DNA from 2 places in the Arthrobacter sp. NicSoilB8 genome. Region 1 is predicted to be linked to the other one. Evidence: riboswitches for the same ligand, from Rfam matches in the RefSeq annotation. Region 1 holds a riboswitch; the other holds the start of a gene.

Region 1 (4,597 bases):
GCAGATCGTCCGTGACGTGGTCCGAGCTCATGATGTAGAACTCGGCGTTGACGAAGGACTTTGCGCCGCGGACCGCCTCTGTCATCGCCTTGATGGAGTCTGGGTAGCCGGGCAGGAGCTCCACCTGGTTGCCGTCCACCATCGGCAGCGAGCCCAGCGTCTTGTTCAGTTCCGCGGCGGACGCCACCCATTCGGGTCCGGCGTAGCCGCTTTCCAGCATCGCCAGTTCCGAGGTCCCGGCGCGCACCCGGGTGTTCACCGCGTCCTGCTGCGCGCGGCGCTTGCGGGAGAGCCGGAAGTTGCCGAACAGCAGGAACAAGGCCAGGCCGATGGTGGGGACAATGAAGATGCCCAGCAGCCAGGCCATCGCGGTGGTGGGGCGCCGGTTTCCGGGGATGATGCCCAGTGCCAGCACGCGGATGGCGGAGTCGATCACGGTCAGGATCAGAATTGCCCAGGACGGTAAAGTTTCCGCCAGCGGAAATGGCCACAGCACAGGCGAACCCCTCAAAGTACAAGGCCCGCGGAACAGTTCCGGAACGGGCAACGTGCAAATCCTATCCCGGGACCTCCGAGACTAAGCTGTAGCCATGACCACTCCTGCCCCTGTTCCTGCGCCCGCGACCGTTCTGGTCTTCCTGGACCCGGCGTTCGACGGCGGCCGCGTTGCGGACGCGTCGAAGCCGCAGCTGATGGCCACGGACCTGGGCGCCACCCGCGGCGACGGCGTTTTTGAATCACTGCTGGCTGTGGGCGGCCGGCCGCGCAAGATCCAGGCGCACCTGACCCGGCTGGCCGGCTCCGCCCGCCTGCTGGAGCTGGACATTCCCGCCGAGGACGTCTGGCGCCGGGCCGTGGATACCGCCATCAGCGAGTACCGGCGCCAGGATCCTGCCGTGGCCGCGGCCGGCGGCACGGCCCGGGACGAGGTCGTGGTGAAGCTGCTCGTCACCCGCGGGCCGGAGGGCGCCGCCGCCCCCACCTGCTGGGTCCAGGCCTCCGCCCCCGCGGCCGCGGGCCGCCGCCAGCGCGAGACCGGAATCGACGTCATCCTGCTGGACCGCGGTTACGACAGCGAAGTCGGCGAGCGCGCCCCCTGGCTGCTGCTCGGCGCCAAGACCCTCTCCTACGCCGTGAACATGGCCGCGCTGCGCTACGCGCACCAGCATGGCGCCGACGACGTCATCTTCACGTCCGCGGACGGCCGGGTTCTGGAGGGGCCGACGTCGACCGTTCTGCTGGCGCACCTGGAAACCGTGGACGACGGTGCCGGCGGCGTCCGCACGATCCGGCGGCTCATCACGCCGCAGCTGGACAGCGGCATCCTGCCGGGCACCTCGCAGGGCGCCCTGTTCACCGCCGCCAAGGCGGCCGGCTGGGAGCTGGGCTATGGGCCGCTGGAGCCGAAAGACCTGCTGGATGCCGACGCCGTCTGGCTGATCTCCAGCATCCGGCTCCTGGCGCCCGTGAACCACATCGACGGCCAGGAAATCGGCACCCCGGAACTGCGCCGGCAGCTCACGGCCGAACTCAACGCCCTCTTCGCCACCATCGAATAGCAACGCGGGGTCACTTACGGCCCGTCCCGCCGCCCGACACGGGCCGTAAGTGACCCCGCGTTGGCGTTTGCTCAGCCCAGGGCATCCGCGGGAACTGCAGGGCACCGCCGGAAGGATGCCGGGTTGAACGCCGGGAGCATGAAGGTTGCCAGCACGGCATCGAGCAGTTCCGGTGCCCAGGTGCTGTTCTCGCCCAGAGTCGCGCAGACGCCCAGCACCACGGGGGTTCCGTCGGCGCGGCGGCGGATCTGGACCTGGACCGGCCCGGTCAGCCCCAGCGTGCGGACGGCGGCCAGGCCGAGCTTGCGCACATCCCTGGCCTCGGCCGCCGGAACCCTGCGGCTGACTTCGTCGCTGCCGGCACGTCCGTACGGGGTCTTCGTCTTCTCCAGGACCACGGCCACGGGCGCCATCGCGTTGCGGGCCGGGGTGCCGAACACCAGGGCCACGTAATCGGCGCCCGGGATGAACTCCTGGACCAGCTGACCGGCCGCCATGTTCTGCCAGCATACGGACGCGGTCCCGGCCAGCAGGTGGACAGCACGGGAGCCTTTGAAGACCCGCTGTTTGACCACGACGGGGCCGTTGAGGGCGGCGAGGGATGCCGGCGCGGCGGCGAGGTCGCCCGGTACCGCGAAGCGGGGCACCGGAATGCCCGCTGCCTGCAACGCCCAGGCCGTGAACAGGCGGTCGTTGGCGAGGGCCACCGCGGCGGGGTCGCCAACGATGATCCGCACGTCCTGGGCGAATCCGGCGCGGGCCGCGGCCAGGACCGGAAGTTCCGCGGTGAGGGTCGGAATGATGACGTTGATGGCTTCCCCGTCCACCAGCCGGCGAAGGTCCAGGACCATGTCCGGGTCCGTCGCCGGCAGGAGCCTGACCGCCGCCGCAGCGGGGCCGTCGTCGGCCTGACGGGTGTCGGCGCGGGCGTCGGAGCCGAGACAGGGGATGCCGCGGGCGGCGAGCTGGGCCGCGACGGCGCGGCCGGCGGCGCTTGCGATCCCGGTAACCAGTACACGCGGGCCCATCATTGCTCCATTCCGCCGTCACCTGCCGGGCCGCGGTTGCGGCTCCGGCCGTTTCCCGGCCGCCGATTCACAGACAATTTGACAGATGAAAAGCTTGATCGCCGTCACTTTCGTTCACAGACATCGTGATGCGCAGACAACGTGATGCATGAACTATGCGACACCGGCCGACGCATCGGTCCGGTCTCCCCAGTACACGGCGCAATGTCCCGGCGCGCACGAGTGGGCAGTACCCGAAACTGGAACCCGGCACTACTCGCCTCTCCGTCGCCTGCACCGCGCTCCCTCTGACCCCGGCCGTGGGGGTCCGGTTACGGAACATGACGACGGCGGCGGTGCGGGCCGGCGTCGTAGGTGTTACGTTTTTGGGGAGTAATGAGAACCGGTGCCAAGCCCTGACTGGCCGGTCGGCAACCCTCCCTTTCGCGGCGGGGTGCCTCAGGTGAATACTCGGCATATCGACCATTCGAGCTGCAAGCGTGAAAGAGGAGATCCGTCGTGCCCGACCCGTCCACCCCCGCTATACCCGACACAGCAGCCGCCCCCGGCACAGCCCCCGGTACGGCATCCGCCGGCGAGGAGAAGCTGGCCTACCGCCTGTTCACCGGCGCCGATGACCGCGCCTTCTGCGAGCGTGTGTCGACCGCCCTGGCCGAGGGCTATGTCCTGCACGGAAGCCCCGCCGCCACGTTCAACGGCAGCACGGTGATCGTGGCGCAGGCACTGGTCCTGCCGGCCGCGATTGCGAGCGCGGACGCCGCCGTGGCCAACGCCGTTGACGAGCTCGACACCGACGAGTTCGGCGCCGACCAGGCATTCGAGGGCCACGCATGAGCTACGCCGGAGACCTCAGCCCGCAGGAAGCGTGGGACAAGCTCGAAGCCGGAGCCATCCTGGTGGACGTCCGGACCGAGGGCGAATGGGCCCACATCGGCGTCCCGGACACTGCGCCGGCAGGCGGCAGCCGAAACGATCCGCTCTTCATCCAGTGGACCCTCGCCGGCGGCGTGCCGAACCCGCACTTCGTGGAACAGCTACAACAGCAGGCACCGGAGACCGCCGCCGTCGAACTTGTGTTCCTGTGCCGCTCCGGCGCCCGGTCGATCGCCGCAGCGACGGCCGCGACGGCCGCCGGCTACACCTCCTACAACGTCCTTGAGGGCTTCGAAGGCGAGACTGACCGGCTTGGCGAACGTACCGTCAACGGCTGGAAGAACCGCGGCCTGCCCACCAACCTCGGAAAGATTTAAGTGACTTTCAATCCCGACGCCGCCGGCTGGTCCGCCGACACCCAGGCCGTCCGTGGCGGCCTTGACCGCACCGGCTTCCAAGAAACCACCGAGCCGATCTTCCTCAACTCGGGCTTCGTCTACGAGTCCGCTGCCGCCGCCGAGCGCGCCTTCACCGGGGAGGACGAGCGCTTCGTCTACTCCCGCTACGGCAACCCGTCGGTCGCGACCTTCCAGGAGCGGCTCCGGCTGCTCGAGGGCACCGAGGCGTGTTTTGCGACCGCGTCGGGCATGTCCGCCGTCTTCACCGCCCTGGGCGCGCTGCTGGCGGCCGGCGACCGGGTCGTCGCCGCCCGCTCGCTCTTCGGCTCGTGCTTCGTGATCCTCAACGAGATCCTGCCGCGCTGGGGCGTCGAGACCGTCTTCGTCGACGGCCCGGACCTGGATCAGTGGCGGTCCGCGCTCTCGGAGCCGACGACGGCGGTCTTCTTCGAGTCGCCGTCGAACCCGATGCAGGAAATCGTGGACATCGCCGCCGTCAGCGAACTGGCGCATGCGGCAGGCGCCACAGTGGTGGTCGACAACGTCTTCGCCACCCCGCTCCTGCAGCGCTGCGGCGACCTCGGCGCGGACGTGATCGTCTACTCCGGCACCAAGCACATCGACGGCCAGGGACGCGTGCTCGGCGGCGCGATTCTGGGCACCAAGGAATTCATCGACGGGCCCGTCAAGCAGCTCATGCGGCACACCGGGCCTTCGCTCTCCGCCTTCAACGCCTGGG
Region 2 (4,597 bases), 1.2 Mb from region 1:
CCGTTCCTCGCGGCGGCCCTCGCCACCCGCGGCACCGTGCGGATCCCGAACTGGCCCGCCGGGACCACCCAGGTCGGCGATCTCTGGCGCGGCATCCTGACTGCCATGGGCGCAACTGTGACGCTCAACGGCGGCACCTTGACCGTGAGCGGCGGACCGGAGATCAAGGGCGGCGACTTCGACGAGACCAGCGAGCTCGCCCCCACCGTGGCGGCGCTCTGCGCCCTGGCCGCCGGCCCCTCGCGACTGAGCGGCATCGCGCACCTCCGGGGCCACGAAACGGACCGGCTCGCCGCCCTCGTCGCGGAAATCACCCGCCTCGGCGGCGACGCCGAAGAGACGGCCGACGGACTCATCATCCGCCCGGCCCGGCTGCACGGCGGCGTCGTGCACAGCTACGCCGACCACCGCATGGCCACCGCCGGCGCCATCCTCGGCCTTGCCGTGCCCGGCGTGGAAGTCGAGGATATCGGGACCACCGCCAAGACCATGCCCGATTTCCCGCAGCTCTGGGACGCCATGCTGGCCCAGGGAACCGCCGCAGACGAGGACACCGCCGGTGGCACGCAGCACTGACTCCTGGGACGAGTCCGACGTCCGGATCCGCCCCAACAAGAAGGGCACCCGGCCCCGCACCAAGGACCGGCCCAGCCACGACGACGCCGTCACCGGGCGCATCATCACCGTTGACCGCGGACGCTACACCGCCGTCGTCGGGGAAGGAACTGACGAGGAACGCAAGATCATCGCGGCGCGGGCCCGGGAACTGCGCCGCAATCCCGTGGTGGCCGGTGACTTCGTCTCCCTCGTCGGTGATGTCAGCGGCGAGCCGGACACCCTCGCGCGGCTGGTCAAGATCCAGGACCGCAAGACGCTGCTGCGCCGCAGCGCCGACGACACGGACCCGATCGAACGCGCCGTGGTGGCCAACGCAGACCAGCTCGTGGTCGTGGTCGCCGCGGCCAATCCGGAGCCCCGGACCGGTTTCATCGACCGAGCCCTGGTGGCGGCCTACGACGCCGGCATTGAGCCGCTGCTGCTGGTCACCAAGGCCGACGTCAAGGATCCCGCCGAACTGCTGTCCAATTACACGCACCTCGACTTCCCGGTCATCATCTCCAAGACGGCAGACTCTGCCGCGTCCGGCATCGACGCCCGCTCCGACGACGGGCTCTCGGCCCGGCTGGACAAGGACGCCGTGTCCCAGCTGCGCGGCTACCTCGACGGGAAGGTCACGGTCATGCTGGGCCACTCCGGCGTCGGCAAGTCCACCATGGTCAACGCCCTGACCGGGGCCGAGCGTGCCACGGGCGGCGTCAATGCCGTGACCGGCCGCGGCCGCCACACCTCCTCCTCCGCGCTGGCGCTCAAGGTCAACGACTCCCCGGCCGGAAGCTGGATCATCGACACCCCCGGCATTCGCTCCTTTGGCCTGGCCCACGTGGATCCGGACCGGATCCTCCGTTCGTTCCCCGATCTGGAACCGGGCACCGACGATTGCGAACGCGGCTGCAAACACGACGCCACCGCCGTCAACTGCGGCGTGGACGCCTGGGTCGCGGCCGGGCACGCGGGAGCCTCCGGACCCGCCCGCCTTGCGTCCCTGCGCCGGCTCCTGGGCACCGACCCGCGGCAGGAAGCACAGGAAACGAAAGAACTGGGTACCGTGTCCTAGGCGGTGCCGCTCCCCCGGCCCGCGGCGCAGCGCCGCGGCCTCCCGGCAGGCGGCCCGCTTTGCCGGTAGTTTGGAACCATGAGCCAAACCGCTTCGAGCTACAACGATGACCTGCGCCTTGCCCATGTACTGGCAGATTCCGTCGATTCCCAGACCATGAGCCGCTTCAAGGCGCTGGACCTTCGGATTGAAACGAAGCCCGACCTCACCCCGGTCACCGATGCCGACAAGTCCGCCGAAGAGGCCATCCGCGGCCAGCTCTCCCGGTCCCGTCCCCGCGACGCCGTCCTGGGCGAGGAATTCGGCAGCTCGGGCCACGGCTCCCGCCGCTGGATCATCGACCCGATCGACGGCACCAAGAACTTTGTCCGCGGCGTCCCGGTCTGGGCCACCCTGATCGCCCTCGTCGATGAGGGCGAGCCGGTGGTCGGCGTCGTCAGCGCGCCGGCACTGGGCAAGCGCTGGTGGGCGGCCAAAGGGGCAGGTGCCTACACGGGCCGTTCGCTGGCGGCCGCCACGCGGCTGAAGGTGTCCAACGTGTCCAGGCTCGAGGACGCGTCGCTGTCCTATTCCAGCCTCGGCGGCTGGAAGGAACGCGGGAACCTGGACGAGTTCCTGGGCCTCACCGAAGAGGTGTGGCGCACCCGTGCCTATGGCGACTTCTGGTCGTACTGTCTCGTGGCCGAGGGGGCGGTGGACATCGCCTGCGAGCCCGAGCTGAACCTCTACGACATGGCCGCCCTCGTGCCGATCGTGACCGAGGCCGGCGGCCGCTTCACCTCGCTCGAGGGCGAGGACGGGCCCTTCGGCGGCAACGCCCTCGCCACCAACTCGATCCTCCACTCGGAAGTCCTCAAGCGGCTCAACCCCGGACTCGACGACCTCCTGTAGGCACAACCCGGCTTAGGCTTCAACCGAAATCCGGCGCCGGCCGAACAAACTGCGGCGGCGGCCCCCATCCCGGGGCCGCCGCCGTTCTTTGTTCGGCCAGTGCGGGTTTTGCGCGCGTAACAATTCCCTTCACATTCGGCGGCCGCCTTTTCCCCGGCGGCGCCGATGTCCTACGCTCGATGCAGGTCACGAGTGCCAGCGCTAAACCCCGGTTTGCTGGCCGGCAACCCTCCAGTCGCGGTGGGGTGCCCCGGGTGACGACCTGGCCGGTCCGGAACGGACCCGGCAAGCGCGGACTCCCACGATGTGGGGTCCTGGTCGAGTGAGGTCCCATGACTACTGCCGTTTTTCCCACTGCCCCCGAATTCCACACGCGGTTTGCCGCCGCGGCCCGTCCGTTGGCCGCCGTCACCGGGGCCGAAATCCAGGCCCCGCTGATCCACGGCGGCCACGCCCGCTACGCCAACCTCGACTACGGCGCCTCGGCCCCGGCCCTGTCAGTCGTCTCGGCCTACCTGAACGAAATCCTGCCGTACTACGCGAGCGTCCACCGCGGCGCCGGCTACGCGTCGCAGATCAGCACCTCGGTCTACGAGAACTCCCGCGACATCGTCCGGGACTTCGTGGGCGGCCGACCGGACGATGCGGTGATCTTTACCCGCAACACCACCGATTCCTTGAACCTGCTGGCCGGCTGCCTGCCGTTCCTCGACGGCCGGCCCGCCGGAGAGGTCCTCTACCTCGACATCGAACACCACGCCAACCTCCTGCCCTGGCAGAATGTCCCGCACCGCAGCGTCGTGGCCGCCGCCACCCTCGCGGCCACCGTGGACCGCCTCCGGGACGAGCTCGCCCGCGGCGGCGTAAGCCTCCTGGCCGTCACCGGCGCCTCCAACGTCACCGGGGAAATCCTGCCCATCGCCGCCCTCGCCGCACTGGCGCACGAGTACGGCGCCAGGATCGTCGTCGACGCCGCGCAGCTGGCCCCGCACCGGCGGATCAACATTGCCGCGGACGACGTCGACTACCTCGCGTTCTCGGGGCACAAGCTGTACGCCCCCTTCGGCGCCGGCGTGCTGGTGGGGCGGACGGACTGGCTCGACGCCGGCACCCCGCACCTCGCGGGCGGCGGGGCCGTCAAGGATGCCCGGCTCGACTCCGTCAGCTGGACCACCGGACCGGCCCGGCACGAGGGCGGCTCGCCGAACGTGCTGGGTGCGGCCGCCCTGGCCCGTGCCACCCAGGTGATCGCGGCCCTGGACACGGAACAGTGGTACGCCCACGAGGACGCCATCCGGTCCTTCCTGGTCGAGGGTCTCCAAGGCATCGAGGGCGTGACCGTACACCAGATCTTTGCCGATTCCGCTCCCGCTTCTTCCCCCGGAGGTGCCCCCGGAGACGATCAGCCGGGCACCGGCACCATCGGAGTCGTGAACTTTTCCGTGGAAGGCTACGACGCCGGGCTGGTGGCCGCCTACCTGTCGGCCGAGCACGGCATCGGCCTGCGCGACGGCCGCTTCTGCGCCCATCCGCTGCTCAAGCGGCTCGGCCTGCCCGCCGGCTCCCTGCGGGCCAGCTTCGGTCTCGGCTCCCGTCTGGAGGATGCCGAGCGGCTCCTGGCCGGGCTGCGTCAGCTGCGGCAAACGGGGCTCGGCTGGGACTACGTCGTGGACGCCGGACGCTGGGTTCCGGCCAACGACACCCGGATCTACCCGCACTGGGCACCGAACACCCCCGGCACTGCCGGCGCCGCGCCCTGCACAGTGGACTAGGACTGCGGACTAGGGCTGTGGACTATTTGGCGCCTGCGGACAGCGGACCGGGGCCCGCGGGCCAGGGACCGCGGGCCGGGGACCGCGGGCCAGGGACCGTCAACCACGGCAGAATCCTGGCGCGGTCCGGTGCGGTAAATTCGAAAGGTAACTGAACCCGTCAGGACCTTTCAGAAGGAGATCGCACGTTGCACAGCGTGCCCAAAATGCACACTCACCCCAAACTGCACAGCGACCCCAAAGCGAGCAGTGGCCCCAA

Evidence for each region. A riboswitch is a leader RNA that binds a small molecule or an ion and turns the genes downstream of it on or off. The one in region 1 is predicted to bind S-adenosylmethionine.
Region 2: it holds a riboswitch for S-adenosylmethionine, as region 1 does, so the genes downstream of both, LDO15_RS15155 (aminotransferase class V-fold PLP-dependent enzyme) here and LDO15_RS20775 (DUF1737 domain-containing protein) in region 1, are expected to answer to the same signal.

Annotation. Positions count from the first base shown of each region.
Region 1 is NZ_AP024655.1:4,588,694-4,593,290, forward strand. Features, by position in the region: gene cls (cardiolipin synthase) at 1-493, opposite strand, end outside; gene LDO15_RS20765 (aminodeoxychorismate lyase) at 591-1,559, shown strand; gene LDO15_RS20770 (hypothetical protein) at 1,631-2,590, opposite strand; SAM riboswitch class IV at 2,959-3,073, shown strand; gene LDO15_RS20775 (DUF1737 domain-containing protein) at 3,110-3,421, shown strand; gene LDO15_RS20780 (rhodanese-like domain-containing protein) at 3,418-3,837, shown strand; gene LDO15_RS20785 (O-succinylhomoserine sulfhydrylase) at 3,838-4,597, shown strand, end outside.
Region 2 is NZ_AP024655.1:3,357,791-3,362,387, forward strand. Features, by position in the region: gene aroA (3-phosphoshikimate 1-carboxyvinyltransferase) at 1-576, shown strand, start outside; gene LDO15_RS15145 (ribosome small subunit-dependent GTPase A) at 560-1,675, shown strand; gene hisN (histidinol-phosphatase) at 1,754-2,566, shown strand; SAM riboswitch class IV at 2,751-2,864, shown strand; gene LDO15_RS15155 (aminotransferase class V-fold PLP-dependent enzyme) at 2,899-4,338, shown strand; gene LDO15_RS15160 (class I SAM-dependent methyltransferase) at 4,545-4,597, shown strand, end outside.